One region of the Streptomyces sp. NPDC001744 genome, then DNA from elsewhere that is predicted to be linked to it. Evidence: riboswitches for the same ligand, from Rfam matches in the RefSeq annotation. Region 1 holds a riboswitch; each other region holds the start of a gene.

Evidence for each region. Region 1 has a riboswitch for cyclic di-AMP ahead of ACFYZY_RS11125 (C40 family peptidase). Riboswitches for the same ligand answer to the same signal wherever they lie in the genome.
Region 2: another riboswitch for cyclic di-AMP. It lies ahead of ACFYZY_RS19440 (transglycosylase SLT domain-containing protein); the one in region 1 lies ahead of ACFYZY_RS11125 (C40 family peptidase).
Region 3: another riboswitch for cyclic di-AMP. It lies ahead of ACFYZY_RS12725 (transglycosylase family protein); the one in region 1 lies ahead of ACFYZY_RS11125 (C40 family peptidase).

Annotation. Positions count from the first base shown of each region.
Region 1 covers NZ_JBIAUG010000007.1:109,737-117,957, forward strand. The annotation lists gene ACFYZY_RS11115 (ATP-dependent Clp protease proteolytic subunit) at 1-561, shown strand, start outside; gene ACFYZY_RS11120 (hypothetical protein) at 569-874, shown strand; cyclic di-AMP (ydaO/yuaA leader) riboswitch at 1,266-1,396, shown strand; gene ACFYZY_RS11125 (C40 family peptidase) at 1,400-1,876, shown strand; gene ACFYZY_RS11130 (ATP-binding protein) at 2,048-2,488, opposite strand; gene ACFYZY_RS11135 (8-amino-7-oxononanoate synthase) at 2,678-3,856, opposite strand; gene bioB (biotin synthase BioB) at 4,033-5,313, shown strand; gene ACFYZY_RS11145 (adenosylmethionine--8-amino-7-oxononanoate transaminase) at 5,306-6,586, shown strand; gene bioD (dethiobiotin synthase) at 6,609-7,325, shown strand; gene ACFYZY_RS11155 (VOC family protein) at 7,469-7,813, shown strand; gene ACFYZY_RS11160 (class I SAM-dependent methyltransferase) at 7,993-8,221, shown strand, end outside.
Region 2 covers NZ_JBIAUG010000015.1:143,236-154,139, forward strand. The annotation lists gene ACFYZY_RS19420 (peptidylprolyl isomerase) at 1-443, shown strand, start outside; gene ACFYZY_RS19425 (type B 50S ribosomal protein L31) at 561-821, opposite strand; gene ACFYZY_RS19430 (alpha/beta fold hydrolase) at 1,292-2,056, shown strand; gene ACFYZY_RS19435 (phosphoribosyltransferase family protein) at 2,308-3,639, shown strand; gene ACFYZY_RS19440 (transglycosylase SLT domain-containing protein) at 3,623-4,543, opposite strand; cyclic di-AMP (ydaO/yuaA leader) riboswitch at 4,548-4,732, opposite strand; gene ACFYZY_RS19445 (hypothetical protein) at 5,106-5,735, shown strand; gene ACFYZY_RS19450 (DeoR/GlpR family DNA-binding transcription regulator) at 5,889-6,686, opposite strand; gene ACFYZY_RS19455 (SIS domain-containing protein) at 6,835-7,758, shown strand; gene ACFYZY_RS19460 (ketose-bisphosphate aldolase) at 7,801-8,637, shown strand; gene ACFYZY_RS19465 (hypothetical protein) at 8,919-10,004, shown strand; gene ACFYZY_RS19470 (hypothetical protein) at 10,369-10,812, shown strand.
Region 3 covers NZ_JBIAUG010000008.1:179,931-190,834, reverse strand. The annotation lists gene ACFYZY_RS12760 (ABC transporter permease) at 1-1,838, shown strand, start outside; gene ACFYZY_RS12755 (class I SAM-dependent methyltransferase) at 1,902-3,212, opposite strand; gene ACFYZY_RS12750 (NAD(P)/FAD-dependent oxidoreductase) at 3,468-4,847, opposite strand; gene ACFYZY_RS12745 (exopolyphosphatase) at 5,217-6,131, opposite strand; gene ACFYZY_RS12740 (DUF501 domain-containing protein) at 6,128-6,730, opposite strand; gene ACFYZY_RS12735 (septum formation initiator family protein) at 6,763-7,233, opposite strand; gene eno (phosphopyruvate hydratase) at 7,364-8,656, opposite strand; gene ACFYZY_RS12725 (transglycosylase family protein) at 8,994-9,722, opposite strand; cyclic di-AMP (ydaO/yuaA leader) riboswitch at 9,726-9,899, opposite strand; gene ACFYZY_RS12720 (transglycosylase family protein) at 10,158-10,904, opposite strand, start outside.

The sequences.
Region 1 (8,221 bases):
GACCCGTACGCGAAGCTGTTCGAAGCCCGGATCGTCTTCCTCGGCACGTGGCTCGACGAGACCTCGGCCAACGACGTGATCGCCCAGCTCCTGCACCTGGAGTACGCGGCGCCCGACCGGGACATCGCGCTCTACCTCAACTCTCCCGGCGGCCCGATCAGCGCCATGACCGCGATCCACGACACGATCCGGACGCTCGCCTGCGACGTGGCGACGACCTGCCTGGGCCAGGCCGTCTCCACCGCCGCCGTCCTTCTCGCCGCCGGCACGCCGGGCAAGCGGGCGATGCTCCCCGGCGCCCGGGTCACGCTCCGGCAGCCCTCCCTGGACGAACCCCTGCGGGGACAGCCGAGCGACCTCGACGTCCATGCCCGCGAACTGCTCCGCCAACGCGCCCTCATGGCCGGGATGCTCACCGAGCACACCGGACGGAGCAGGGAGCGGATCGACTCCGACCTCGAGCGCCTCACGGTCCTGGACGCACCGGCCGCGATCGAGTACGGGCTGGTGGACCACGTGATCACGACCCGGCGCGCCGCCACCGGCGCCACGGCGCGGTGAGCGGCCCGTGCTCCCCGAACCGCCGCCGCTGCCGGCCCTGACGCGGGCCGAGGGCGACCTGGTCGACGCCTACCTCGCGGCCGCCGATCTCCTGGGGAGGATCAATCCGTCCCGGAGCGCGCACACCTACGGGGCCCTGCGGGCGGCCCAGGCACTGGTGCGGCAGGCCGAGGCGCTGCGCGCGGCCCTGACGCTCATGCACACGCGGGGCGAGAGCGAGGTCCACGCGGAGACCCTGGCGCGCGCCCTCCGCGCGCTGGACGGAGAGCGCCGGACCGGCCGGGTCACGCTTCCCCGGACACGGGCGAATTGACATTCCGGCATGTCGTGTCGAGGGCCGGACGGCCGACGGCGGCCGCGGAACCGCTCCTCCGTTCGGTGGAGACGGCAAGCGGGCGCACGGCGGGGGCGAGTTGCGCGCCGACGGTACACATCTGGCGGAATCGGGCGTTCCGTTGCCTGGTGCGGGGGCCGTCGGTCAAACCTCCGAGGACCACGAAAGTGCCCTGTCCACCCGAATGGTTCAGTCGTGAGGAGCCTCACAAATAGTCTCTTCCACTCGGATTTCGACCATGAAGTGGGGCAAGATCCCTGCCGACGACAAGCCCCCGCCATCCGAGGCGGGGCGGTCCGGGCGGACGCCGAGTCCTGCCGCCGTCCGGACGTCTGGTCGACAGGATTGGACCGGCAGGAGTGGAGGACCCGAGCAGTACGGGCCGTACGCGCTGTTTCCGCAGCGGAGCCGGCCCTCGGGGTGAAGCCGCGACCGCGGCCGGGCATCTTCGCCTGCCCGAACCCGACAGGTCATCCTTCACAGGCGGCTGACGAAGGGTTGCGCATGACTGCGCAGATGCACGTCCCGTCCCTGCTGTCCCGGGCCGGAGCCGTCTCGGCTCTCACCCTCGCCGCCGTCGGCGGCACACTGCTCGCACCGGGAGCGACGCCGGAAGCACAGGCGACGACCTCGTACGCGAACAAGGCGCTGAGCATCGCCGCCTCCAAGAAGGGGGCTCCCTACCGGTACGGGGCCGCGGGCCCCTCCCGGTTCGACTGCTCCGGTCTGACGCTCTACGCCTACAAGAAGGCGGGCAAGTCGCTGCCCCGCACCGCGCAGCAGCAGTACAACAAGACCCGGCACGTCTCCGCCTCCGGCCGGCAGAAGGGCGACCTCGTCTTCTTCCACTCCGGCGGGCGGGTCTACCACGTGGGCATCTACGCCGGGAACGGCCGGATCTGGCACTCGCCCAAGACCGGCTCCTGGGTGAAGCTCGACAAGATCTGGTCGTCGAAGGTCCTCTACGGACGCGTCCGGTGACCCCGCCCGGGCGCTGAGCGGACGCACGCCCGGGCGCCGGACGGACGCGAGCCCGGGCGCCGGGCGGACCCGGGAGACGGCGCCGGAGGGACGGTGGCGCCACCGCCCCCTCCCCCGCCGCGCCCCGCTCCGTACGGGACCCGGTCCGCCCCCGCCCGCGCGGGGCGTCCGTCACAGGCTCGCCACCGGGGCGGCCACCGTCCACGGCAGGGTGATCCGGACCGTCTTGCCGCCCGTCGCCGTCGGGGTCACGGTGAGGCGCCCCCCGGCCTCCGCGGCCAGGGAGCGGATGATGACCAGGCCCCGGCCGTTGTCCTGCTGGACCGCGGCGGGCAGCCGCCGGGGCAGGCGCGGATGGCTGTCCGTGACGCCGATGTGGAGCCGTTCCTCGCGCTCCAGACAGAGGTCCACCGTGAAGGTGGGCGACTGGCCGAAGGTGTGCACGACGGCGTTGGTGGCCAGCTCCGAGACGATCAGCCGGACCGCGTCCGCGCGGTCGGCGGCGTCGTCCAGACCCCACCCGGCGAGCACCTCCGTGACGTACCGCCGGGCCGTGGAGACCGAAGCGGGTTCGCTCGGCAGCGTGACGGATGCTTCCTGATGGTCTGCCATGACGACGCTGTCCCTTTCCCGCCGGGGCCGGTGCCCCGGATTGCGCTTCGCGCCAGATTCCCACCGATGGTGCCGCGCCGGGAGGCGTTCCCCCGGGGCAAGGGCGCATCTGTCGCCCGAAGCGGTGAACTCCGGCGTTCCCGGACGCCCTTGGGCGCCCCCCGGCCGGAAAGCCGCTTCCCCGGCGCGTCAGACGGCGGGCGCGGTCCGCAGGACCGTCTCCACCGCGCGCCCGATCTGCGCGTCCGTCAGGTCGGCGCGCGCCGTGAGGCGCAGGCGCGAGACGCCGTCGGGCACGGACGGGGGCCGGAAGCAGCCGACCGCCAGCCCCTGTTCCCGGCAGTCCGCCGCCCAGCGCAGCGCCGCCTCCGGAGAGGGCGCGCGGACCGACACCACGGCCGCGTCGGGCCGCGTCACGGACAGACCGGCACCGCTGAGCAGTTCGTACAGGGTGGTGGCGACGGTACGGACCCGCCCGGCGAGCCCCGGTTCGGCCTCGATCAGCCGCAGGCTCGCGAGCGCGGCGCCCGTGGCGGCTGGGGCGAGACCGGTGTCGAAGATGAAGGTGCGGGCCGCGTTCACCAGGTGCTCGATCACCCGGGCCGGGCCGAGGACGGCGCCGCCCTGGCTGCCCAGGGACTTGGAGAGGGTCAGGGTGGCCACCACGTCCTCCGCCCCCGCGAGCCCGGCCTCGTGGAGGGCGCCCCGGCCGCCGTCGCCGAGGACCCCGAAGCCGTGGGCGTCGTCCACCACCAGGCCGGCGCCGTGCGCGCGGCAGGCGGCGGCGAGTGCGGGCAGCGGGGCCCGGTCGCCGTCCACGGAGAAGACGGAGTCGCTGACGACGAGGGCCCGGCGCCCCGGGTGCGCCTCCAGGGTCTTGCGCACGGCCTCGGGGTCGGCGTGCGGGACGACGGCGGTCTCGGCGCGCGCCAGACGGCAGCCGTCCACGATCGAGGCGTGGTTGGAGGCGTCCGAGACGATCAGGGCGTCCCGGCCGGTGAGCGCGGTGAGCGCGGCGAGGTTGGCGGTGTAGCCGGAGGAGAAGACGAGGGCCGCCTCGAAGCCGCAGAAGCCGGCCAGTTCGCGCTCCAGACGGGTGTGCAGCCGGGTGGTGCCGGTGACGAGCCGGGAGCCGGTGGAGCCGGCGCCCCAGCGGCGGGCCGCGTCGGCCGCCGCCCCCGTGACCTCGGGCCTGCGCGTGAGACCGAGGTAGTCGTTGCCCGCCAGGTCGAGGAGGTCCGACGCGGCGGCCCGGGGGCGCAGCGTGCGGACCAGACCGGCCTCGGACCGGCGGCGCGCCTCGGTGTCGGTCCAGTCGAACGCGGTGCGGCGCGGGACCTCGGTCCGCGCGTCGTCGGCCTGTGGCATGGGGCGATCCTCCGGCGGCGCCCCCGGTCGGCCGGCCGGCGCCTTTTGTAGGCAGCGCACAGACCCTAGCCGCAGGGCGGCACGGTCGTGGTGTGGTCATCCACACACCACGATCGGGGGCGATTGTTCGGTTCCTCCTTGGCCCGGAGGCGGGCGGTAGGCCAGGATCAGCGGTTATGGACCTGCTGAACACGCTGGTGGAGAAGGGGTTGCGGCGCGAGCCGCCGACCCGTGAAGAAGCGCTCGCCGTCCTGGCGACCTCCGACGACGAACTGCTCGATGTGGTGGCGGCGGCCGGCAAGGTGCGCCGTCAGTGGTTCGGGCGGCGGGTGAAGCTCAACTACCTGGTCAACCTGAAGTCCGGTCTGTGCCCCGAGGACTGCTCGTACTGTTCGCAGCGGCTCGGCTCCAAGGCCGAGATCCTCAAGTACACCTGGCTGAAGCCGGACGAGGCGTCCCGGGCCGCCGCGGCGGGTGTCGCGGGCGGCGCCAAGCGGGTGTGCCTGGTGGCGAGCGGGCGCGGCCCGACGGACCGGGACGTGGAGCGGGTCGGCAGGACCATCGAGGCCATCAAGGAGGAGAACGAGGGCGTCGAGGTGTGCGCCTGCCTCGGTCTGCTCTCGGACGGCCAGGCGGAGCGGCTGCGGGAGGCCGGGGCCGACGCCTACAACCACAACCTGAACACGTCCGAGGCGACGTACGGGGGGATCACCAGGACCCACACGTACGCGGACCGGGTGGACACCGTGCGCAAGGCGCACGCCGCCGGGCTCTCGGCCTGCTCGGGTCTGATCGCGGGCATGGGCGAGGCCGACGAGGACCTGGTCGACGTCGTGTACGCGCTGCGGGAGCTGGGCTCGGACTCGGTGCCGGTCAACTTCCTCATTCCGTTCGAGGGCACCCCGCTCGCCAAGGAGTGGAACCTGACGCCGCAGCGCTGTCTGCGCATCCTGGCGATGGTCCGGTTCGTCTGCCCCGACGTCGAGGTGCGGATCGCCGGCGGGCGCGAGGTGCACCTGCGCACGCTGCAGCCGCTCGCGCTGCACATCGCGAACTCGATCTTCCTGGGCGACTACCTGACCAGCGAGGGCCAGGCCGGGCAGGCCGACCTGGAGATGATCGCGGACGCGGGCTTCGAGGTGGAGGGCGCGGGCACGCCGACGCTGCCGGCCCACCGCGCGGACGCGCTCGCGGCGGCCGGTGGCTGCGGCTCGGGCGCGGAGGCCGGTGGCGGCTGCGGTTCGGGCGCCCCGGTGGAGGACGCGGGCGGCTGCGGCTCGCACGGGGGCGGCGGCTGCGGTCCGTGCGGGGGACACGACGCCCCGTTCCCGGAGACCGCAGAGGCCACGGATGCCACGGAGGCCCCGGCGGACGGGACCGCGCCGGGCGGTGCCCGGACCGATCTGGTGGCGGTGCGGCGCCGGGGAGCCGGGACGGATCTCGCCCCGAATGCGTAACGACGAACTCCTCGCCCTGGACCGGGCGCACGTCTGGCACCCGTACGGCCCCATGCCGGGCCGTACGGACCCACCGGTCGTCGCGTCCGCGTCCGGGGTGCGCCTCCGGCTCGCCGAACCCGTCGAGGGGCAGGACGAGTTGGTGGACGGCATGTCCTCGTGGTGGGCGGCGGTCCACGGCTACAACCACCCCGTGCTCAACGAGGCGGTGCGCGGCCAGCTCGACCGGATGAGCCACGTCATGTTCGGCGGGCTCACCCACGAGCCGGGCGTCCGGCTCGCGAGCCGGCTGGTGGAGATCACCCCCGGGCCGCTGCGGCACGTCTTCCTCAGCGACTCGGGGTCCGTAGCCGTCGAGGTGGCGGTCAAGATGTGCCTCCAGTACTGGCGTTCGCTGGGCCGTCCGGAGAAGCGACGCCTCTTCACCTGGCGCGGCGGCTACCACGGGGACACCTGGCAGCCGATGTCGGTGTGCGACCCCGAGGGCGGGATGCACGAGCTGTGGTCGGGGGTCCTCCAGCCGCAGGTGTTCACGGACGCCCCGCCGGCCGCGTACGAGGAGTCGTACGCGGAACTGCTGCGGACCGGGATCGGGCGGCACGCGCACGAGCTGGCCGCGGTGATCGTGGAGCCGGTGGTGCAGGGCGCGGGCGGGATGCGCTTCCACGACCCGGCGTACCTGCGGGTGCTGCGCGAGGCGTGCGACGCGCACGGCGTGCTGCTGGTGTTCGACGAGATCGCGACCGGTTTCGGGCGGACGGGCACGCTGTTCGCGGCCGACGCGGCCGGGGTCTCCCCCGACGTGATGTGCGTGGGCAAGGCGCTGACGGGCGGTTACCTGTCGATGGCCGCCACGCTCTGCACGAGCCGGGTCGCCGACGGGATCTCGCGGGGCGAGGTGCCGGTCCTGGCGCACGGGCCCACCTTCATGGGCAACCCGCTGGCGTCGGCGGTGGCCCTGGCCTCGATCGACCTGCTGCTCTCGCGGGACTGGGAGGTCGAGGTCAAGCGGATCGAGGCCGGACTGCGCGACGGACTCGCCCCGGCCGCCGGCCTGCCGGGCGTGCGCGACGTGCGGGTGCTCGGCGCGATCGGGGTCGTCCAGCTCGACCACGAGGTGGACATGGCGGCGGCGACGCGCGCGGCGGTCCGGGAGGGCGTGTGGCTGCGCCCGTTCCGGGACCTGGTCTACACGATGCCGCCGTACGTGACCGGTGACGAGGACCTGGCCCGGATCTGCGCGGCGGTACGGGCCGCCGCCGCGGCGGGCTGAGAAGAAGGAAGAGGAGCGGACCGTGGGAATCGTCGTCGTCAGCGGTACGGGGACCGAGATCGGCAAGACGGTCGTGACCGCGGCCGTGGCCGCCGTCGCGACCGCCGCCGGGCGTTCGGTCGCCGTCCTGAAGCCCGCGCAGACGGGGATCGGGCCGGACGAGCGGGGCGACGCGGACGAGGTCGTACGGCTCTCGGGCGCGGCGGCCTCGGCCGAGCTGGGCCGCTTCCCGGAGCCGCTGGCCCCCGGCACGGCCGCCCGGCGGGCCGGACTCGCGCCGGTCGGGCCCGGGGAGGTCGCCGAGGCCGCCCGGAAGCTGGCCGCCGGGCACGACCTGGTCCTCGTGGAGGGGGCGGGCGGGCTGCTCGTCCGCTTCGACGAGGAGGGCGGCACCCTGGCGGACGCGGCGGCGCTGCTCGGCGCGCCGGTCCTGGTGGTGGCCCCGGCCGGGCTCGGGACGCTCAACTCGACGGCCCTGACCGCCGAAGCGCTGCGGACACGCGGCATCCGGCACCTGGGCGTGGTGATCGGCAGCTGGCCCGCCGCGCCGGACCTCGCGGCGCGCTGCAACCTGGCCGACCTGCCGGAAGCGGCGGGCGCGCCGCTGCTCGGAGCCGTACCGGAGGGGTCCGGGGCCCTCGCCCCGGCGGAGTTCCGCCGGGCGGCGGAAGGCTGGCTGGGACCCGCCCTGGGAGGAACGTGGGACGCGACCGCGTTCGCGGCGGCGGCCGGGGGCTGAGCGGGGCGGGGCCGTACGGGCGGGAGCGGGGCCGCGCGGACGGGTCCCGGCCGTACCGGCGGGGCGTCCGCGCCCGTACGGCCGGACGGGGCCGCGGTCCGTGTCGCAGGGCGGTGGCGGCGCCGGTTCCCTAGGGTGGACGCATGCGTGCCCACGTACAGGAGATCGTCTTCGACTGCGCCGATCCGGCGGCCCTCGTCCGCTTCTGGGCCGGGCTCCTCGGCGGGACCCCGGTCGACCGGAGCGGCGACTGGTCCTTCGTGGACCCGCCGGGCTCCGCCCGCCTCGCCTTCCAGCGGGTGCCGGAGGGCAAGGCGGTGAAGAACCGGGTGCACCTCGACCTGAGGGTGGAGGAGCCGGTGCGGGCCGCCGAGGAGGCGCTGCCCCTGGGCGCGGTCCGCGTCGGCGATCCGGTCACCGACGCGCAGGGCACCTTCCAGGTGATGCGGGACCCGGAGGGGAACGAGTTCTGTTTCGTGTCGGACTGACCCGTGCGCCGCGTCGCGCCCCGGGCACCGACCGGCCCCCGGGCCGGCCCACGGGGCACGTCCCGGGCCGGTTCGCGCTCCGGGCCGCCCGCGGGGTCCCGGGCCGGCTCGTCCGCCGCACCGACGGACCGGTCCCCCGGCGCCGGCGGACCGGTCCCCCGCACCGACGAGGAGCCCCGATGACACCGTCGCGTCCCGCGCCCGGCCGCCCGCCCCGGGTGCACCACCCCCTCTTCGCCCGTTTCTACGCCCGCTGCAGCGCCGCCGCCGAGACGCGGGGCGGGCTGGGCGCCCTGCGCGCGGAGCTGCTCGCCGGGCTCACCGGCCGGGTCGTGGAGGTCGGGGCCGGGAACGGCCTGAACTTCGCGCACTGTCCGGCCGGGGTCTCCGAGGTCGTGGCCGTCGAGC
Region 2 (10,904 bases), on a different contig from region 1:
TCGTCTTCAAGCTGTTCGACGACGTCGTCCCGAAGACGGCGCGGAACTTCCGCGAGCTCGCCACCGGTGAGCACGGCTTCGGTTACGCCGGCTCCCCGTTCCACCGCGTCATCCCGCAGTTCATGCTCCAGGGCGGCGACTTCACCCGGGGCAACGGCACCGGCGGCAAGAGCATCTACGGCGAGAAGTTCGCGGACGAGAACTTCCAGCTGAAGCACGACCGCCCGTTCCTGCTCTCGATGGCCAACGCCGGCCCGAACAGCAACGGCTCGCAGTTCTTCATCACCACGATCGTCACCGACTGGCTCGACGGCAAGCACGTCGTCTTCGGCGAGGTCGTCGAGGGCCAGGACCTGGTCAAGAAGATCGAGGGCCTCGGCTCCCGTTCCGGTGCCACCAGCGCCACCATCAAGGTCTCCGAATCCGGCGTCGTGAAGGTCTGATCGCCTTCCGGAGCCGAGCGGAGGGCCCCGTGCCCCCGCTCGCCCATCCGGCCGGGGCGGGAACGCGGACACGCGTCCCCGCCCCGCCGCGCGTGTCGGCGGGAGCGCCCGGAGGGCTCAGTCCCCGGAGGGACCCCGCTCCCCGAAACGCCGCTCGAACCTGGCGATCCTGCCCTCCGTGTCCACCGTCCGGGCCCTGCCCGTGTAGAACGGGTGGCTCTCGGAGGAGATCTCGACGTCGATCACGGGATACGTGTTGCCGTCGTCCCACTCGATGGTCCGGTCGCTGGTCGCGGTGGAACGGGTGAGAAACGCGTACCCGGCCGAGCGGTCGCGGAAGACCACGGGGCCGTACTCGGGCTGCTTGTCCTGCTGCACGTGTCCTCCTCGGGCTGCCGCCCTGACTGGTCCGGCCTGATCGGCACGGCAGCCCCAGCCTCCCCGGCGGCACGCCCGCCGACCAGCGCCACTGGCCCGACCGGGTGACGGACGCCTTCCCTCCCAGTCGTACCGAAACGGTTCTCCCGGCCCCGTAGGCGGGACCGGACCGCCGGGGAGCGGCGACGCCTCCAGAAGGTGCCGCCCGCCGTCCGAACCCCCCAGGCGGTGCCCGCGCACGAGGGGCCGTCCGCCCGCGCCCCTCGCGTGCCGGGCCGCCGCCCCGGCGCGTACCCGTCCTCCGGTGCGAGGAGGGGGGTGGGCAACCCGATCGGACCGGGCGAGGTCACGCCCGCCCTCCGGGGCTTCGCACCGGGCGGGATGTTGACCCGGGGCGTTCGTCCCGTCACACTCGGCCATCGAACGCCGCCGTCCGGTACGACGGCACGACCTCGCGAGCAGGGGGCACGATGACGGGCCGGGTTCTTCCGTACGACGTACACGGCGAAGGCCCCGGGAGGGCCCTCGTGCTCCACGGCTGGTTCGGCGACCGCACCGGCTTCGACCCGCTCCGGGCCCACCTGGACGGGGCCCTCGGCACCTACGCCTTCCTCGACTGCCGGGGCTACGGCGAGGCCGTCGGCCACGAGGGCGCCTACACGATGGAGGAGGTCGCCGCCGACGCCCTGGCGGTCGCCGACGACCTCGGCTGGGACTCCTTCTCCGTCATCGGGCACTCGATGGGCGGCAAGGCCGCCCAGCTGGTGCTCCTCGACGCTCCCGGCCGCGTCCGGTCGCTCATCGGCGTCTCCCCGGTCTCCGCCGCCGGGTTCCCGCTCGACGGGGAGTCCTGGGAGCTCTTCGCCGGTGCGGCCGGGGAACCGGCCAACCGGCGCGCGATCGTCGACCACACCACCGGCGGCCGGCACGACGACGCCTGGCTGAGCGCGATCGTGGACCGTTCCCTCGACCGTTCCTCCGCGACGGCCTTCCGCGCCTACCTGGACTCCTGGTCCCGCGCCGACTTCCACGAACGCGTCCGCGACAACCCGGTGCCCGTCCTCCTCGTCGTCGGCGCGCACGACCCCGCGCTCGGAGCGGAGGCGATGGAGGGCACCTGGCTGCGCTGGTACCCCAACGCGCGGCTCGAAGTCATCGAGGACGCGGGCCACTACGCCCCCGAGGAGGCCCCGCGGGCCCTCGCCGAGGCCATCGAGACCTTCCTCGCCGTCTGACGGGACCCCGCGCCGTCTCCGCCCCGGGCGTCCTCGCCCCGGGCGCCGACCCCCGGTCCCCCACCGTCACGGCGCCGCCTCTCCGCCTCGCGAAAGGAGGTGCCCCGGCCCCGGCGGGTCGCGCGTCCTACCCTGGAAGGGCGGAAGGGGACGGGACCGCCGTCCCTTCCCGGTCCGGGCGAGCGGCGCGGAACGGATTCCTTCCGGATCCCCGTGGGGACCGTTCCGCCCGGGCGGAAGGGCGGTGCCCCATGTTCTTCGTCGATCGCGGCGACGCGGGACGGCGGCTCGCCGCCCGGCTGGACCGTTTCGAGGGCGACGACGTCGTGGTCCTCGGCCTCCCGCGCGGGGGCGTGCCGGTGGCGGCCGAGGTCGCCGCCGCCCTCGACGCGCCGCTCGACATCTGTCTCGTCCGGAAGCTGGGCGTGCCGCGGCGGTCCGAGGTGGCGATGGGCGCGCTCGGCGAGGGCGGCGTACGGGTGCTCAACGAACGGGTGCTCCGCGAGGCCGGCGTGGACGGCCGCGACCTCGCCGCCGTGGAGGAGCGCGAACTCGCCGAACTGGAGCAGCGGGTCCGCCGCTACCGGGGCAGCCGTCCGTCCGTGCTCCTGGACGGCCGGACGGTGCTGGTCGTCGACGACGGGCTGGCCACCGGAGCCACGGCCGTGGCCGCCTGCCGGGTGGTCCGCGCGCGGGGCGCGGCCCGGATCGTCCTCGCGGTCCCGGTCGCACCGGCCGGCTGGACGGCCCGCTTCGCCGGTGAGGCCGACGAGACCGTCTGCGTCCACGCGCCGGAGGGGTTCCGGGCGGTCGGCCAGTTCTACCGGGACTTCCCGCAGACGCCGGACGCCGAGGTGCTCGCCTGCCTGGACCGGAGCCGGACCGCGCACGGGCACGGCATCCGGGGTGCGGAGGTCCGCGCCCCCGCCCCGGGGGAGGCGGAGGTGCGGATACCGGTCGGGGGAACCGCTCTCGCCGGTCGTCTCGCCGTACCCGAAGGGACCGTCGGCGTCGTCCTGTTCGCCCACGGCAGCGGCAGCGGCCGCCACAGCCCGCGGAACGGGGCCGTCGCCGAGGCGCTCGGCGGGGCCGGTCTGGGAACCCTCCTGTTCGACCTGCTCACCGAGGACGAGTCGGCCGACCGGGCGCGGGTCTTCGACACCGCGCTCCTCGCCGGCCGGCTCACCGGGGCCACGGACTGGTTGGCCGGACGGCTCGGCGCGGAGTTCCCGATCGGCTACTTCGGCGCGAGTACGGGAGCGGCGGCCGCGCTGCGGGCGGCGGCGGCCCCCGCGTCGCCCGTCGGCGCTGTCGTCTCGCGCGGCGGCCGGCCGGACCTCGCCGCCGACCACCTGGGCCGGGTGCGGGCCCCGACCCTCCTGGTGGTGGGCGGCGAGGACCCGCTGGTCCTGGACCTCAACCGGCGGGCCCGGTCCCTGCTGCGCTGCGAGAACCGGCTGGCCGTCGTGGAGGGCGCCACCCACCTCTTCGAGGAGCCCGGTGCCCTGGAGGAGGTGGCGGAGCTCGCCGCCTCCTGGTTCACCGGGCACTTCCGCGCACGGGGGGTCAGTACGCCCCGTTGACGTTGTCGATGGAGCCGTAGCGGTCGGCCGCGTAGTTGCAGGCGGCGGTGATGTTGGCGACCGGGTCGTACAGGTCCATGGCCGTGCCCGGCACGTGGTAGGCGAGGAAGGTCGGCTCGATGACCTGGAGGAGGCCCTTCGAGGGGGTGCCGTTGACGGCGTTGATGTCCCAGTTGTTGATGGCCATCGGGTTTCCGGAGGACTCCCGCATGACGTTGCGGTGGATTCCCTCGTAGGAGCCGGGGATGCCGTGCCGGGCCATGACGTCCAGCGACTCGCGGATCCAGCCGTCGAGGTTGTCGGCGTAGCCGGTGGCAGCAGCCGCCTGAACCTGGGCGGGGACGGCGCGGGCGACGGCGGGGGCGGCCGCGGCGCCGGAGGCGCCCGTGCCGGTGGCGACGGCCGGGGTGGCCGTGCGGCGCTCGGAAGGCTTCGCCCGTTCGGCCGAAGAGGAATTCTTCGCCTTCGGGGCGGCCTTCGTCCCGGTCCCGCTCGCGGTCTCCGCCTGCCCGGGGGCGATCTTCGCGGAATTCCGATGAATCGTCAGTTCCAGGCCGGGGTGAATGAGTGACGGATTGTCACCCACAACGCTCCGGTTGGCGCGGTAAAGGCTCTTCCAGCCCCCCTGAATTCCCTTCTTGCGGGCGATCAGGGAGAGCGAGTCACCGCTCGTGACGGTGTAGGTGCGCGCGGCGGCCGGGGCGGCCGGGGTGGCGGCGGCCGGTGCGGCGGGGGCGGTGAACACCGTGGCCGCGATGCCCGGCGTTCCGGCGGCGGGCGTGGCGCCGGCCGTGGCGGGCACGATCAGCGGCAGGGTCAGAGCGGCCCCACCTGTACCGATCAGGGCCATACCACGGGAGATGTGGATGCGGCGGGGGCGGCGGTGCTTGCCGTGTGCGGGCATGACGGATTCCTCTCCGGCGCCTGCGGGGTGAGCTGTCGGGTTCGGACGGGAGATGTCCGGCCGCGAGCACGCGGCTTCACCCCGAGCCGTTCCGGATTCCGGACCGGCGTATTCGTGGGTCCCCCGCTCCTGCCGTCGGGTGAAAAGGGAAGGTTCCCGAGCGGCGGCAGGATTAGGCGTTCCGCTCGAATGGAGGTGACCGTAGGCCAGCAATGCGACGAATAACAAGAGGATCAATGCGACGCTCTTCGGTAAAGGATCTCCGTATTCGTCCCGGTCAAGATCGACCGGATGGCGGGGATGCCGAATTTCCTTGTGCGGCAAGGGCCCGGGGAGGGGCGCGGCGGATCGTGGGACCCGGGGAGTGAGTCGCGTCACCCGAACGGCTATGTCCCATATGTGCCGTGTTTCCCTTGTTCGGCGTAAAGAGGGTGAAAGTTCCCGAGGGGGCATTCGTTCATCGAATTACTGCTTTATCTGCATTCCATGACACGTGCCACCATAACTGGCAAAGCGGACATTTCTCCTGGAGGATGGAAGGCCCGACCCAGGAGCCGCCCCGATGCCCCCCTCCGCCCCCCCGCTCGGCCCTGCCTCCCTGACCTGCCCCGACGCCCTCGACCACGAGGCGGCCGCCCTCTACGAGACCGCCGTCTGGCAGCGGATCGTCACCGACTGGACGACGGGGGAACCGCCCGCGCCCGCTCCGTCGCGGGAGCGGAGCTGGCGGGACCTGCTCAGCGTGCCGGTGGACCGGCTCGTGGCCGACGCGCTCGACGCGCTGCCCGCACCCCTCCCCGCCGAGCGCCGTCTCCCCGGACGGCTCGGGGCCGTGCTGCCGGACCGCCTGCACGCCTGGCGCCGCATCGGCCAGGCCGAGCTGCGCCCCTCGGTCCACCTCGGCTACGCGCGCCTCGTCCTGACGGAGTGGGGCTGGCAGAACGCCCCGTACAAACTGCGGAACAGGCGCGGGGCCCGGTGCGTCTGCGGGGCCCTCCTCGCCGCCCACCGCCTCGGCTACGGCGGTGCGGACACCATGAACGAGGCCGCCGCCTGGATCATGACCGAACTCCGGTCGCGGGGATGGCGGGACCTCATCGGCCCGTGGAACCGCGCCCCCGGCCGTACGGCCGCCGACGCCGTGGCCCTCCTCGACGCCACGATCCGGCGGGCCGCGCACGCCGGCCGCTGACGCTGCCGTCCGGACGCCGGAGCGGCGGGGCGGGGGAGGGGCCCCCTGGAGGTGCGGACGTGCGGACGTGCGGCGGCGGCCGGGCCGGGCCCCGGAGCCCGGGGGTTCCGGGTCGGGTGCCGGCCCCGCCGCGCGCCGGCGGGTGCGGCGGGATCAGGCGGTGAGGACCTTCACCCCGGCCTCGGCGAGCCGGGAGACCGCCTCCGGGGCGATGTCGGTGTCCGTCACCAGCACGTCGATCCGCTCCAGACCGCAGATCCGCGCGAACGCCCGGCGCCCCAGCTTCGAGGAGTCGGTGACCACGACGACCCGGCTGGCCCGCTCCACGAAGAGCCTGCTGATGCTCGCCTCGTCCTCGTGGTGCGCCATCGCGCCCAGTTCGGCACCGATCCCGTCGACGCCGAGGACCACCACGTCGAGCACGACCTCGTCGAGCACCCCGGCCGCCAGCGGGCCGACCAGCTCGTAGGTCTGCGGGCGTGCGACACCGCCCGTGGCGACGATCTTGATCTGGGGGCGCACCGCCAGCTCGCCCGCGATGTTGAGCGCGTTGGTGACCACGGTCAGGGCCGGTCCGGCGGATCCCGGGGCCTCGTCGCGTCCGCTCGCGAATCGCAGTGCCAGCGCCCGCGCCACCTCCGTCGTCGTCGTGCCGCCGTTGAGTCCGACCACCTCGCCGGGGGCGACCAGGCCGGCCGCCGCCTCCGCGATCCGCTTCTTCTCCGGTGCGCGGCGCGCCGACTTGTACCGCAGGGGAAGTTCGTACGACACGCCGTGCGCGACCGCGCCGCCCCGTGTCCGTGCCAGGAGTCGCTGCCCGGCCAGCTCGTCGAGGTCCCGGCGGATCGTGGCCGCCGAGACGTCGAGGGCGGCCGCGGCCTCCTCCACCTCGACCTTCCCCGAGGCCGCCAGTAGTTCGAGGAGCGCGTTCCACCGCTCGTGCTTGGACATGGGTCCCTCCCTCCCGGTCGTGCGAGCGTCCGATTCTAGCCGCCGGGGCGTGAAAGTTCTGGAAGAAATGTGCTCGCTTCTGCTTGAATGACGAGAGCTTCGCGCATCTTCTTTCAAAAACTCGCAGCACTTCTGCAAGGAGACCGGCATGAGCACCACCCGCACCGCCCTGGAGATCGACTCCCAGCCGGCGACCTGGCGACAGGCGGCCCGCACCCTGCCCCAGCACACCGCCGCCCTTCCCCGGCGGGGCGAACGGGTCGCGGTGATCGGCTGCGGCACTTCCTGGTTCATGGCCCTGGCCTACGCCGAACTGCGCGAGGCCGGCGGCCACGGCGAGACCGACGCCTTCGCGGCCTCCGAGTTCCCCCACGGCCGTCGCTACGACCGGGTCGTGGCGATCACCCGGTCCGGCACCACCAGCGAGGTGCTCGCCGTCCTCTCCCGGCTGCGCGGCACCGTGCCCACGGGCGCGATCACGGCGGACCCCGCCACCCCGGTGATGGACCTCGCCGACGAGGTCGCCGTCCTGGACTTCGCGGACGAGGAGTCGGTCGTCCAGACCCGGTTCGCCACCACCGCGCTCGCCCTCTTCCGCGCCCACCTGGAGGCCGAGGACGCCCTCCCCGAGGGGGTGGCCACCGTCGAGGAGGCCGCCCGCGACGCCGAACGGGCGCTCGCCTCCCCGCTGGACGAGAACGTCCGCACGGCCGAGCAGTTCACCTTCCTCGGTTCCGGCTGGACCTACGGACTCGCCCTGGAGGCCGGCCTGAAGATGCGGGAGGCGGCGGGCGCGTGGACGGAGGCGTACCCGGCGATGGAGTACCGCCACGGCCCGATCAGCATCACCGGCCCCGGCCGGGTCGCCTGGGGCTTCGGCACCCTTCCCGCCGGGCTCGCGGACGACGTGCGGAAGGTCGGCGGCGTCCTCTCCGAGAGCGACCTCGACCCGCTCGCGGACCTCGTCCGGGCCCAGCGGCTCGCCGTCGCCGTCGCCGAGGCACGGGGCCTGAACCCGGACACCCCCCGCAACCTGACCCGCTCCGTGGTCCTCTCCGGCGTCCATGCCTGAGCCCCGCCCCACCGCCGACCACAGCCCGGGAGAAGAGGAACCATGCCGCTGACGCCCACCGACGAGATCACCCGCCGCGCCCGCGCGGCGGGCACCGGAGTGGGGGCGTTCAACGTCCTCCAGCTCGAACACGCCCAGGCCATCGTCGCCGGCGCGGAGAGCGCCGACCGGCCGGTCGTCCTCCAGATCAGCGAGAACACCGTCCGCTACCACGGCGCCCTGGAACCGGTGGCCCTCGCCTCCCTGGCCGTCGCCCGCGCCGCCAAGGTCCCGGTCGCCGTCCACCTCGACCACGCCGAGAACCCCGACCTCGTCCGCGAGGCGATCGGACTCGGCCTGAGTTCCGTCATGTTCGACGCCTCGAAGCTCCCCTACGACGAGAACGTCGCCGCGACCCGCGAGGTCGTGGAGGAGTGCCACCGCCACGGCGTCCGGGTCGAGGCCGAGCTCGGCGAGGTCGGCGGCAAGGGCGGCGCCCACGCCCCGGGCGTGCGCACGGACCCGGAGGAGGCCCGCGCCTTCGTCGCCGCCACCGGGGCCGACGCCCTCGCGGTCGCCGTCGGCAGCTCCCACCGGATGCTGACGCGGGACGCGGTCCTCGACTTCGACCTCATCGCCCGCCTGCGCGCCACGGTCGACGTCCCGCTGGTCCTGCACGGCTCCTCGGGCGTCTCGGACGCGGACCTCACCGCCGCCGTCCAGGCCGGCATGACCAAGGTGAACGTCTCCACGCACCTCAACAAGGCGTTCACCGGGGCCGTCCGCGCCCATCTCGCGGACCACCCCGACACGGTCGACCCCCGTCACTACCTGGCCCCGGCCCGCGCGGCCGTGGCCGGGGAGGTCGCCCGCCTCCTGACGGTCCTGTCCCCGGTCTGACGCCTGCCCCGCCCGGCCCCGTCGTCCCGGGCGGGGACACCGGCGACCGCACCCGGACCGCCTCCGTCACGGCGGCGGTCCGGATGCCCCGCGCGGGGCCGGGGCCGGCTCGCCCGCGTCCCGGGGCCCGCACCCGGCGTGGCCCGCGCGAACGGGCGGGCGGCGGGCGCCGGGCCCGTGGGAGGACGTCCTTCACGGGTTCAGTACGATGCGGTCGCTCGACAGATGTCCCGGGGAACCTCACGGGCCGTCACACCCCAGTCCCGGAAAAGACACCGCCCATGAGCCGCCCGCCCGTTCCCTCCCCTCCGTCGCCGGACCCGGCGGCCCCCGGCCCCCGTTGGTGGCTGACCGTCCGCGCCCGCGTCGGCTTCTTCCTCGCCGTCCCCGTACTGGGGCTGATCAGCCCGTACCTGGGATGCGTGATGATGGTCGTCGCGATCGTCCTGGTCTGGAAGGACCGTTCCTGGAGCAGGGGCGTGAAGGTGGCCGCCACCGTGGTGGCGCTCGCGCTGCTCGGCTCGGTCGCCCCGGACCGGCCCGAGGACGGAACGCCGCCCACCGCGGCGCGGGCGGACGGGAAGACCGCGGTGGGCGCGGACGCGGTGCGCGTCCCGGTCCGGACGACGCCGCCCTCGCCCTCGCCGTCGCCGACCCCCAGGCCCCGCCCCACGGCGAAGGACTACCGGGGCATGTCCCTGGACGACGCGCGCGAGGCCGCGGAGGCCGCCGGGTTCGGCGTGGACGAACACGACGCGTCGGACGAGGACAAGAGCATCATGATGCGGCTCAACTGGACCGTCTGTTTCCAGCGCACCGGCTGGATCTCGTCCGGCACGAAGGTGATCGACTTCGGCGCGGTGAAGAAGGGAGCCCCCTGCCCCCGGGAGGACGGCGGCGCGATCCCCTGGCCGACCATGCCGGACCTGGTGTGGAAGACGTGGAGGACGGCGCACAAGGAGGTCGCCGCCCTCGGGACCGTCCCGGCCGACCGCGTCAGGGCGTCCGCGGCGTACGTCAACGACCAGCTCCCCGACACGGGGGAGTACGACGACTGGCGGGTGTGCGCGAGCGACCCGGCGAAGGGCGGGAACGTCACCGCCGACGCGGGGGTGACGCTCGAACTGACCCACCCGGACAACGGCTGCCCCGAACCCGGCCGGACGGACGGCGACCGGCCGAGCCTGCCGGACCGGGACGACGACGGCGACCCCGACTACCACGACCCCTTCCCCCGCGACCGGCACCGCAACAGCGCCTTCCCGCACGGCCTGCCGGGCGGGTCGGGCGGCTCGTCGAGCGGCCCGTCGGGCGGCGGAGGCAGCGGCGGCGGGGGATGGAACTGCCCCCGCACGCGCTGGTGCTGACGCGCCACCGGACCCGGAACGGCCGGGGCGCGGGCGGGCGGCAACGGGGCAGGAACCTCCGGCCCTCATCCCGGGAGCGGGACGAACCGACTCGGTGGATGCACCGACCCCGCTCCCCGGGACCGCCCGGCCCGCGGGACACCGAGGGAACCGCTGCCGACCGTCGACACCCACGAACGGGACAACAGCAGCCGCAGTCGGATTCCGTGGGCCGGGATGCGGCCGCCAGTCGTCCCGTGCCTCGCAGCGACGACCGTCACTGCGCAGGGACTTCGGCACCATCCGATCGCAGTCACCTCGGTCGAGCGTGGCCGCGGGTGGAGGTGGCAGGGGGCTGTCAGTAGCTGGTGGCAGGATCACCGACATGAGTCTCGTACGAACCACTCCGCCGCGGCCTGTCGAGGTGACGGCGGTCTTCCCCGAGCTGGCTCCGCTGGCACGCCCCGCGATGCGGCTGCATCCGCGTCCGGGGGCGCCGTCGGTCGGAGACAGCTCGGTCGGCGGGCCGTTGCTGTGGCCGGCCGAAGAAACGTGGTTGCACTGCGAAGGCGCGCACCTGCACGTGGACACCGGATTCCGCCGGTCACCGACCGAAGTGCGGCTCCGCAGACGTTTGTCCCGGTGGTGCCCCGAGGGCCGGACTCCCACGCTCACCTCCGAAGAGAAGGCGCTCGAGGAGCGCAATGCCGCGTGGCTCGCCGAACGGCTCGAAGCCGGCCCTCCCGGCCCGGCGGAATGCCCGGTCCCGATGCTGCCCGTGGCCCAGTTGTTCCTGCGCGACGTACCCCTGTTGCAGCCGCCCGGGTAGGCCGATCTGCTTCAGGTTCTCTGGTGCCCGTACGAGCACGATCCACACTACAAGCCCGCGACCGCTCTGTTCTGGCGGTCGGCCGCGGAGGT
Region 3 (10,904 bases), on a different contig from region 1:
GCGAGGTCCTCCCGAAGACGGCCACCACGCAGACCGGCAAGGCGCTCGCCGACAAGCAGGCCAAGGAGATCGAGGACGGTCTCGGCGCGCTCAACCAGGTCCTCCTGGGCTTCGCGGGCATCGCGCTCTTCGTCGGGGTCTTCCTGATCTCCAACACCTTCACCATGCTGGTCGCCCAGCGCACCAGGGAACTGGCCCTGATGCGGGCGATCGGCGCCTCCCGGAAGCAGATCACCCGCTCCGTCCTCGCCGAGGCCGGCCTGGTCGGCCTGGTCGCCTCGGTCGTCGGCTACGTCCTCGGCATCGGTCTCGCCGTCGGGCTCCGCTCGGCCATGGCCTCCTTCGAGATGAAGGTCCCGGACGGCGAACTGGTCCTCACCGCCACCCCGGCCCTCAGCGCCTTCGGCGTCGGCGTCCTCATCACGATGCTCGCCGCCTGGCTGCCCGGCCGCCGCGCCTCGAAGATCCCGCCGGTCGCGGCCATGAGCAGCGTCCACGCCGCCGCCGGCACCAAGTCGCTCGTCGTGCGGAACTCCCTCGGCGCGGCGATCACCGCCCTCGGCGCGACGCTCATCGTGTTCGGCGCGAACCAGGGCGGCGACGACGGCCGCATGCTCATCGCGGGCGGCGCGTTCCTCACCCTCATCGGCGTCATCGTGCTGATCCCGTTCCTGTCCCGGCCGGTGATCGCCGTGATCCGCCCGGTCTTCGTGAAGCTCTTCGCGGTCTCCGGCAAGCTCGCGGGCCTGAACGCGGTCCGCAACCCGCGCCGCACCGGCGCCACCGCCTCCGCGCTCGCCATCGGCCTGACCCTCGTCACCGGCCTCTCCGTGCTCGGCGCCACCGTCGGCGCGGCCCTCGACAAGATGACCACGGACGACCTCAAGGCCGACTACCTGGTCGTCATGGCCGGCGGCGACCCCCTGAGCGAGGAGGCGCTGACCGCCCTGGAGAAGGCTCCCGGCGCCCTCGCGGTCTCCCCGCAGGAGGCGGGCGCCTTCGAGCTGAAGGGCGAGTACGTCCCGGTCTCCGGCGTCACCCCGGACGCGATCGGGAAGGTCCTCAGGCTGGACGTCGTGAAGGGGTCGCTGTCCTCCCTCGGCGGCGACACGATCGCCGTCGAGGAGGAGACCGCCGCGAAGCGGCACCTGAAGGTCGGCGACACCGTTCCGGTCGACTTCCTCGACAAGCGCAAGGGCCGGCTGACCGTCGGCGCGATCTACGAGGAGAACCAGTTCCTCTCGCCGGTCCTGGCCGACCACGCGCTGCTCGCCGCGCACGACGAGGAGGCGCGGATCCGCGAGATCTTCGTCTCCGCCTCCGGCGGCGCGAGCGCCGCCAACGAGCGGGCCCTGGCGAAGGCCATGGGCGACAACCCGGCGATCACGGTGATGGACCACAAGGACGTCCGCGACGCCTTCGGCGGCCCGATCAACATGATGCTGAACATCATGTACGGCCTGCTCGGCATGGCCCTGGTGATCGCCGTCCTCGGCGTCGTCAACACCCTCGCGATGTCCGTCTTCGAGCGCAGGCAGGAGATCGGCATGCTGCGGGCGATCGGTCTCGACCGGCGCCGGGTGAAGCGGATGGTCCGTCTGGAGGCCGTGGTCATCTCGGTCTTCGGCGCGGTCGTCGGCATCGGGCTCGGCTCGTTCCTCGGCTGGGCCATCGGCGAGACGTTCAGGAACAGCCTGCCGGGCTACGCGCTGGTCCTGCCCTGGGACCGGATCGGGATCTTCCTGGCCCTGGCCGCCCTGGTCGGCGTCCTCGCCTCCCTGTGGCCGGCCCGCAGCGCGGCCCGGCTGAACGTGCTCGCCGCCATCAAGGCCGAGTAGCGGCACCCGTACGGAAAGGAGGGCCGTCCCCCGCGCGGGGGGCGGCCCTCCGCCGTACGCGCGTCAGTCCGCGCCCTCGGTCCAGACCCGCGTCCGCAGGCCCAGTCCGCTCGTCCCCGACTCCGGCGTCCTGACGGCGAGTACCTGGTTCACGCCGATCCGGTTGCGTTCGAAGGAGACGGCGGAGGCCGCCATGTAGAGCCGCCAGATCCGGGCCCGGCCCGGTGAGACGAGCCGGACGGCCCGGTCCCACTCCCGTTCCAGGTTGGCCACCCAGTGGCGCAGGGTCAGCACGTAGTGCTCGCGCAGGGCCTCGACGTCCCGGACCTCGAAACCGGCGTCCTCCAGGGTCGTCAGGGTGCGGCCCACGGGGGCGAGTTCGCCGTCGGGGAAGACGTACGCGTCGATGAAGGGATCGATCTCGTAGGCGTCCTCGTCGGGTTCGGGGCGCCGGGAGATCTGGTGGTTGAGGAGCCGTCCGCCGGGCTTGAGGAGCCCGTACAGGACGTCGGCGTACTCCCGGTACTTCACGGCGCCGACGTGCTCGGCCATCCCGATCGAGGAGATCGCGTCGTACGGGCCGTCGGCGACGTCCCGGTAGTCCTGGACGCGGATCTCGATCCGGTCCGTCAGGCCCTCCTCGGCGATCCGCTTGCGGGCGTGGGCGGCCTGTTCGCGGGAGAGGGTGATGCCGACGACCCGGGCGCCGTACGCGCGGGCGGCGTGCAGGGCCATGGAGCCCCAGCCGCAGCCGACGTCGAGGAGCCGGTCGCCCTCCTTCAGGTTCAGCTTGCGGGCGACGAGGTCGAGCTTGTCGCTCTGGGCCTCCTCCAGGGAGCCGGCGGAACCCCCGGCGGGCCAGTAGGCGCACGAGTAGACCATCGAGGGGCCGAGGACCAGCGCGTAGAAGTCGTTGCCCACGTCGTAGTGGTGGCTGATCGCCCGCCGGTCGCGGCGCCTGGTGTGCCGGCCGCCCCGGCGGCGGCGGATCTCCTCGGCCGGCGGCTTCGGCGGCGGCAGGGGTCCGGCGAGCCGCAGCAGCGAGGCGGCGGCGGCCCGCAGCCGGGCGTCGCGGGCGGCGGCGAGCAGGCCCCCGCCCGTGTCCCCGCGCTCCCAGAGCAGACCGGAGAGGCGGTCCAGGGCCTCGTACAGGTCCCCCTCGATGTCGATCTCCCCGGCCACCCAGGCGCGGACCAGGCCCAGTTCGCCGGGCTTCCAGATCATCCTGCGCAGGGCGCGGCGGTCGCGGACGACCAGGACGGGGGCGTCCGGGGGACCGGCCTCGCTGCCGTCCCAGGTCCGCAACCGGACCGGGAGCGGTCCTCCCAGCAGCTCCTCGGCGAGAGCCGTCAGCCTCGGCGCGGCGTCGGCCATGGTGCGCACCTCCGTGATCTCGTGCCCCGGAAACGTTCGTCAGACGTGTTCGTCACCAAGGGAACACCGTCCGTGCGCGTTCTCACTCCCGCCGCAGCGCAACAAGTCGGCAAAACACGCGAAGGGCCGCCCGCACCACGGATGGCGGACGGCCCTTTCGGGTCACTGCGGTACTGCCCGGCGCTGCCGCCGTACCGCTCTGTGCTGCTTTGTACTGCCCTGTACTGCCGTGTACCGCTCAGCCCTGTCGGAGCGTCAGGACGCCTTGGCCTTCTCCTGCACCGGGGCGGCCGGCGCCGGGGCGGGCTTGGCCGCCTCGTAGAACTCCTCGCGCGGCGACTCGATGGCGCCGAGGGAGACGACCTCGCGCTTGAGGAACATCGCGAGGGTCCAGTCGGCGAAGACGCGGATCTTGCGGTTCCAGGTCGGCATCGCCATGCCGTGGTAGCCGCGGTGCATGTACCAGGCGAGGCGACCCTTGAGCTTGATCTTCATCTTGCCCATGACGATCATGGCGACGCCCTTGTGCAGACCGAGTCCGGCCACGGCGCCCTTGTTGGCGTGGCTGTACTCCTTCTGCGGGAAGCCGCGCATGCCGGCCACCACGTTGTCGCCGAGGACCTTGGCCTGGCGCAGCGCGTGCTGGGCGTTCGGCGGGCACCAGGCGTTCGGGTTGCCCGCGCGGCGGCCCACCATGTCGGGGACCTGGGCGTTGTCGCCCGCGGCCCACGCGTAGTCGAGGCCGTTGATCTGGAGCTTCTCGTTGCAGTCCACGTGGCCGCGGGGGCCGAGCGGCAGACCGAAGCGGGAGAGCGCCGGGTTCGGCTTCACGCCGGCGGTCCACACGATGGTGTTGGAGTCGACCTCCAGACCGTTCTTCAGCACCACGTGGCCGTCGACGCAGGAGTCCATGGAGGTCTCCAGGTAGATCTCGACGCCCCGGCCCTCCAGGTGCTCCTTGCCGTACTGGCCGAGCTTGGGGCCCACCTCGGGGAGGATCTTGTCGGCCGCGTCGACCAGGATGAAGCGCATGTCCTCGCGGGACACGTTCTGGTAGTACTTCGCGGCGTCGCGAGCCAGGTCCTCGACCTCGCCGATGGTCTCCGCGCCGGCGAAGCCGCCGCCCACGAAGACGAAGGTCAGCGCCCGGCGGCGGACCTCCTCGTCGGTGGTCGAGTCGGCCTTGTCGAGCTGCTCGAGGACGTGGTTGCGCAGGCCGATGGCCTCCTCGATGCCCTTCATGCCGATGCCCTGCTCGGCGAGGCCGGGGATCGGGAAGGTGCGGGAGACCGCGCCCATCGCGATGACCAGGTAGTCGAACGGCAGGTCGTACGCCTCGCCGACGAGCGGCGCGATCGTGGCGACCTTGCGGTCCTGGTCGATGGTGGTGACCCGACCGGTGAGCACCTCGGCCTTGGGAAGGACGCGTCGCAGCGGGACGACGACGTGCCTCGGCGAGATGCTGCCGGCGGCGGCTTCGGGCAGGAAGGGCTGGTAGGTCATGTACGACCGCGGGTCGACGACCGTGACGGTCGCCTCCGCGTAGCGCATCTTCTTGAGGATGCGCCGAGCTGCGTACAGGCCTACGTACCCGCCGCCTACTACGAGGATCCTGGGACGCTCCGTGGTGCTCATGAGACCGAGTATCCACCCCGTTCGGGGGGTGATCTCGTGCGCCCCTTCACAAGGTCTGCGGGCACCTCTGCTACACTCCGCCGCCCACGTGATCCACGTCATGGTCCCGCAAAGGAACCGAGGTGCGGTGGCGAACGTTGTTCACCCCTCGTGAACTGGACAGGAGAGCCTCCGTCAACGCTGAACCGGAGGCCCGGTTCACGCGATGGAAACATCGGGCCGATCGGCCTCCGCGCCTGCGAAAGGGCCCTGGGGCGCCCCTCGGAGGGCCCGAAGGCCCTCCTCGGGCACCCTCAGGGCCCTTTTCCTTGTGAAGAACTTCACGAACTTTCCCGGCGGAACGCCGTCAGGAGGCTCGATAGCGCCCCTCTATGCCGCGGATAGCGCGATCCCATCGAGGATGTCGTGCTCGCTGACGACCACTTCGGCGGCTCCGACGCGCTCCACGACCTCCCGCAGGACGAGCGCCCCGGCGATGATCACGTCGATCCGCCCGGGGTGGATCACGGGCAGCGCGGCCCGTTCGGCGTGGGTGGAGGCGAGGAGCCGGTCGGCGACCTCGGCGACCTGCGCGGCGGAGATCCGGGAGTGGTGGACCTGCTCGGAGTCGTACTCCGGGAGTCCGAGGGCGAGGGCGGCGACGGTGGTCACCGAGCCCGCGAGCCCGACGAGGGTGCCGGCGGTGCCGATCGGCACGGTCTCGGCGGCCAGGTCGAGCGCGGCCCGCACGTCGGCGCGGATCGCCTCGGCCTCCTCGGCGGTCGGCGGGTCGTGGCGGACGTGCCGCTCGGTGAGCCGAACGCAGCCGATGTCGACCGAGCGGGCGGCCTCGACCCGGCTGCTGCCGGTGACGAACTCGGTGGAGCCGCCGCCGATGTCCACGACGAGGTACTTCTCCGTGCCGGGCAGGTCGGCGGTGGCGCCGGTGAAGGACAGCCCGGCCTCCTGGTCGCCGGTGACGACCTCGGGCTCGACGCCCAGGATCTCCACGACGCCGTTCACGAAGTCGTCGCGGTTCTCGGCGTCGCGGGAGGCGGAGGTGGCGACGAAGCGGACCTTCTCGGCGCCCAGCTCCCGGATGACCTCCGCGTACTCGCGGCAGGCGGCGAAGGTCCGCTCCAGGGCCTCGGGGGCGAGCCGGCCGGTCCGGTCGACGCCCTGGCCGAGCCGGACGATCCTCATCCGCCGGTCCAGCTCGGTCAGCCCGCCCGTCTCCGGGTCGACGTCGGCGACGAGGAGGCGGATGGAGTTCGTGCCGCAGTCGATTCCGGCGACCCTGGTCACTTCTCCTCCTCGTCGTCGGCCGGCTCGAGGGCGACGTGGCCGTTCCCGTCGCCCCCGACCGTCCGGCCGTCCTCCTCCGGCGCCGCGCACGGGGTGACGCAGGGGCCCTTGGCCCACCACTCCGGCAGCATGGCGATCGCCTCGTCGCCGAACGGGTTCACGCCGGGACCGGCCACCAGCGCGTGGCCGACGAGGACGTGCAGGCACTTGACGCGGTCCGGCATGCCGCCGGCGCTCGGGAAGCCCTCCAGGACCTCGATGGCGTCGCGGCGGGCGAGGTAGTCCTCGTGCGCGGCCCGGTAGGCGGCGGCCAGCTCCGGGTCGGTGGCGAGCCGGGCCTGCATCTCCTTCATGACCCCGTTGGCCTCCAGGGTGCCGATGGCCGAGGCCGCCCGGGGGCAGGTCAGGTAGTACGTGGTGGGGAACGGCGTGCCGTCGGGGAGCCGGGGCGCGGTCTCGACGACGTCCGGCTGCCCGCAGGGGCAGCGGTGCGCGATGGCGCGCAGGCCGCGGGGCGGCCGGCCGAGCTGGAGCTCGAAGGCGGCGATGTCCGCCCCGGTGGGCTCGGTGCGTTCGGTCTGCGGAGGGGGCGTTTCCATGTCTGCCTTGGTCGTCGGGTCGTACGGGTGGGTCAGCGGCGGTCGGCGTCGTCCACGCCGGCCCAGAGGTTGTCGTACCAGGGGCGGTCCGCCGCTCCCCGGTCGGCGCGGGGCCGCTGCTCCGCGCCGGGGTCGTCCACGGTGAAGCCGGTCTCGCCGGGAAGCACGTAGTGGAGGTGTTCGCGGGCGAGGCGGCGGACGTAGGCCGGGTCCTGCAGGCGGGCCTTCTCGTCCCTCAGGTCCTGGACCCGCCGGGCGGCCTCGGCGGCCCGGCGCTCCTGCTCGGCGATCTCGCCCTGCTGGGAGACGTAGCTGCGCATCGGGTAGGCGAGCGCCACGACCAGGGAGCAGACGACGAGGGCGAGGAAGGCCGCGCGGCCGGTGAGCCGGGAGCGGCGGGCCTGACGGCGGGTCTGGGAGCGGTAGACACGGGCGGCGGTCTGCTCGCCGAGCAGTCTGATCCGGGTCGCGGTCGAGAACCGGTCCCGGTCCTTCACGGCCATGTCGTGTCGCCTCCCCTGTTCACGCGGACGTCCCCGCACACGGTACGGGACCGAGTACGGGGACGTACGGAAGCCGCCCTGCGGAAGGGCCCCGGGCCCTCCGCGGGGACGTCAGCCCTTGCTCTGCCGATCAGTTCGCGGTGCGGAACCGCGGGAACGCGCTGCGGCCGGCGTAGACCGCGGCGTCGTCCAGGATCTCCTCGATGCGCAGGAGCTGGTTGTACTTGGCGACGCGCTCGGAGCGGGCCGGGGCGCCGGTCTTGATCTGGCCGCAGTTGGTGGCGACGGCCAGGTCCGCGATGGTGACGTCCTCGGTCTCGCCGGAGCGGTGGGACATCATGCACTTGAAGCCGCTGCGCTGGGCCAGCTCGACGGCGTCCAGGGTCTCGGTCAGCGAACCGATCTGGTTGACCTTGACGAGCAGGGCGTTGGCGCTGCCCTCCTCGATGCCGCGGGCCAGGCGCTCCGGGTTGGTGACGAACAGGTCGTCGCCGACGAGCTGCACCTTGGTGCCGAGCTTGTCGGTGATGGCCTTCCAGCCCTCCCAGTCGTCCTCGAACAGCGGGTCCTCGATGGAGACCAGCGGGTACGCGGAGACCAGCTCCTCGTAGTACTCGGTCATCTCGGCGGCCGAGCGGGACTTGCCCTCGAACTCGTACGCGCCGTCCTTGTAGAACTCGGAGGCGGCGCAGTCGAGGGCGAGCGCGATGTCCTTGCCCGGGGCGTAACCGGCTTCCTTGATCGCCTCGAGGATGAGGTCGAGGGCGGCGCGGTTGGACTCCAGGTTCGGGGCGAAGCCGCCCTCGTCGCCGAGGCCGGTGGAGAGGCCCTTGCGCTTCAGGACGGCCTTGAGGGTGTGGTAGACCTCGGTGCCCCAGCGCAGGGCCTCGGAGAAGGACTCCGCGCCGATCGGGGCGATCATGAACTCCTGGATGTCCACGTTGGAGTCGGCGTGCGACCCGCCGTTCAGGATGTTCATCATCGGAACGGGCAGCAGGTGCGCGTTCGGGCCGCCCAGGTAGCGGAAGAGCGGGAGGTCGCTGGCCTCGGAGGCGGCGTGCGCGACGGCGAGGGAGACGCCGAGGATGGCGTTGGCGCCGAGCGAGGACTTGTCCGGGGTGGCGTCCAGGTCGAACATGGCCTGGTCGATCAGGCGCTGCTCGGTGGCGTCGTAGCCGACCAGCTCAGGGCCGATCTGCTCGATGACGGCGAGGACGGCCTTCTCGACGCCCTTGCCCTGGTAGCGGCCGGGGTCGCCGTCGCGGAGCTCCAGGGCCTCGAACGCACCGGTGGAGGCGCCGGACGGGACGGCAGCACGGCCGGTGCTGCCGTCGTCGAGGCCGACCTCGACCTCGACCGTGGGGTTGCCTCGGGAGTCCAGGATTTCCCGGGCTACGACGACGTCGATGGACGGCACGAGCATCTCCTTCTGGGATGTGACGCTGGATGTGACGCAAGGTCGGTGCGGGGTCGCTCGGCCTTGCGGCAAGAGCCTAACCGTCCCGGGGGCTCCGGTCGGCCGGGCGCCCGCACCCTGGGACGAAAAAGGACCCAAGGGCACGCGCATGGGGGCGAATCACCCCGTATCTACTGGATGGTAACCGTCATGGGGCCCGTACTCCCGTACGAGCGGACCCGGCCCGGGAAAAGGGGGAACCCCGGTCCGGCGCGCACGGGGGAGGGCGCGCCGGACCGGGGTGGTCACCGCGGGAGGGCCGTCGGGGCCGCGTGAGCCGCCGGACTCACGCGACCCGCCGGACTCACTTCAGGTGGAGCTGCTGGCCCGGGTAGATCAGGTCGGCGTTCTCGACGACGTCGTCGTTCAGCTCGAAGAGCCGGGCCCAGCCGCCCTCGACGCCCTGCGCCTCGGCGATCTTGCTGAGGGTGTCGCCGGTGACGACCTTGTACTCGCCGTCGCCCTTCTTGACCGTCTCGCCGGTCGGGGTGGTGACGGTCTTCCGGGCGGACTGCGGAGCGGCGTGGCGCTTCTCGGCCTTCTTCGGGGCCTGGCGCTGCTCGCTGCGGGTGGTCGGCTGCTCGGCCGAGCGCTTCTGCGTCCGCTGCTTCTTCGCGGGCTTCTCCTGCTCCGTCGCGCTCTCGGCGGAGCCGCCGTACGAGGCGCCCGAGAGGCCGACGCCGCAGTGCGGCCAGGCGCCCTTGCCCTGGCCCGCGAGGACCTTCTCGGCGACGGCGATCTGCTGGGACTTCGACGCCTGGTCGGCGCGCGGGGCGTAGGCGGTGCCCCCGTACGCGGCCCAGGTGGAGGACGTGAACTGGAGGCCGCCGTAGAAGCCGTTGCCGGTGTTGATGGACCAGTTGCCACCGGACTCGCACTGGGCGACGCGGTCCCACTCGGAGGCCGTGGCGGCCGAGGCGGCGCCCGCGGTCATCAGCGGGGCGGCGACGGCGACACCGGTGACGCCGACGAGCGCGGCGACCTGGGTGGCCCTGGAGGGACGGCGGTGTTTGCCCTTGGCGGAAAACAGCATGGAGTTTCTCCTCACCGACGCCTGCGAGGTGAGCTGTCGGGTTCGGGCCAATGAGTTGCCCGGCCGCGTGTCCTAGCACGCGGCTTCACCCCAAGCCGATCGTCGGCCGTCTGTCTCAACGGCCGGGGCCGGCGCTTACCTTGGGTCCCCCGCTCCTGCCTTCGGCGCTTGCGCGACGACTGTTCCCCACGACCGACGGCAGGATTCGGCGTTTCGGTCGAAGGGGCCCGCGGTGGCGAGCGATGACGACCGTACGCACAGACCCCCCCGAAGTTCAAAGAGGCTCATATGACTAATTTCGCCTCTCCTTGCACTCCAGTGGGGCCCGTTTGCGCAGGTGGGAGGTGACGGAAGCAGAGCTTCCGGGCACGACACGCCAGTTGGGACAAAGAGACCCATGTCTCACTCGCATGGATCCGGACAGAAGCTCCCGAACTACCCCGCCGCCGGGTTCGGAGCCGGCGTCAGTTCGAGGTTCTGACCAGGCAGGATGAGGTCCGGATCGGTCCCCACGGTCCGCTTGTTGGCGTCGTAGAGGGCCGTCCACCCCCCGGGGAGTTCGTTCGCCCGCGCGATGTCCGACAGGCTGTCACCCGGACGCACGACGTATTCACCCGAAGAGCCCTGACCGTCCGTTACGCCCGAATTCTCCACCCCGTCGGTCACCGGAGTACCCGCAGGGTTTTCGGCGAGCTTGTCCTCGCCCGAGGCATGTCTGCCGGATTCGACGGAAGTGCCCGACTTGATGCTTTCCTGCAGGTCCGCCCCGCCCCGGTGCTTGCCGGTGCCGGGCATGACCGTCACCTCGCCGCCCTCCGGCGTAACGGGCGTAACGGGCGTAACGGATGTGTCGGGCACGGCCGGAGTGACCGGCGCGGTCGGGGCTGTCGTTCCGGTCGGCGCGCCCGGCGTGCTGGGAGGCACCGGAGCGACCGGGGTGGCCGGCGCGGTCGGGGAGGCGGGCGTCACCGGCGTCGCGGGCGTGACGGTGACGGCCGGGGGCGCGGGCCTCTCGGCCGCTTCGGGCGCCACGGTCTCCGGGGTCGCGGTGGGGGCACCCGATCCGCCCGCGTTCCAGCCCGACTCGGGGACGGGCTTCACGGGGGACCCGGGAACGGTGACCGGGCCCGGGTCCACCCCGGTGGCCTTCCCGTCGTTCGCCAGGCCCGCGATCGGCGCGCA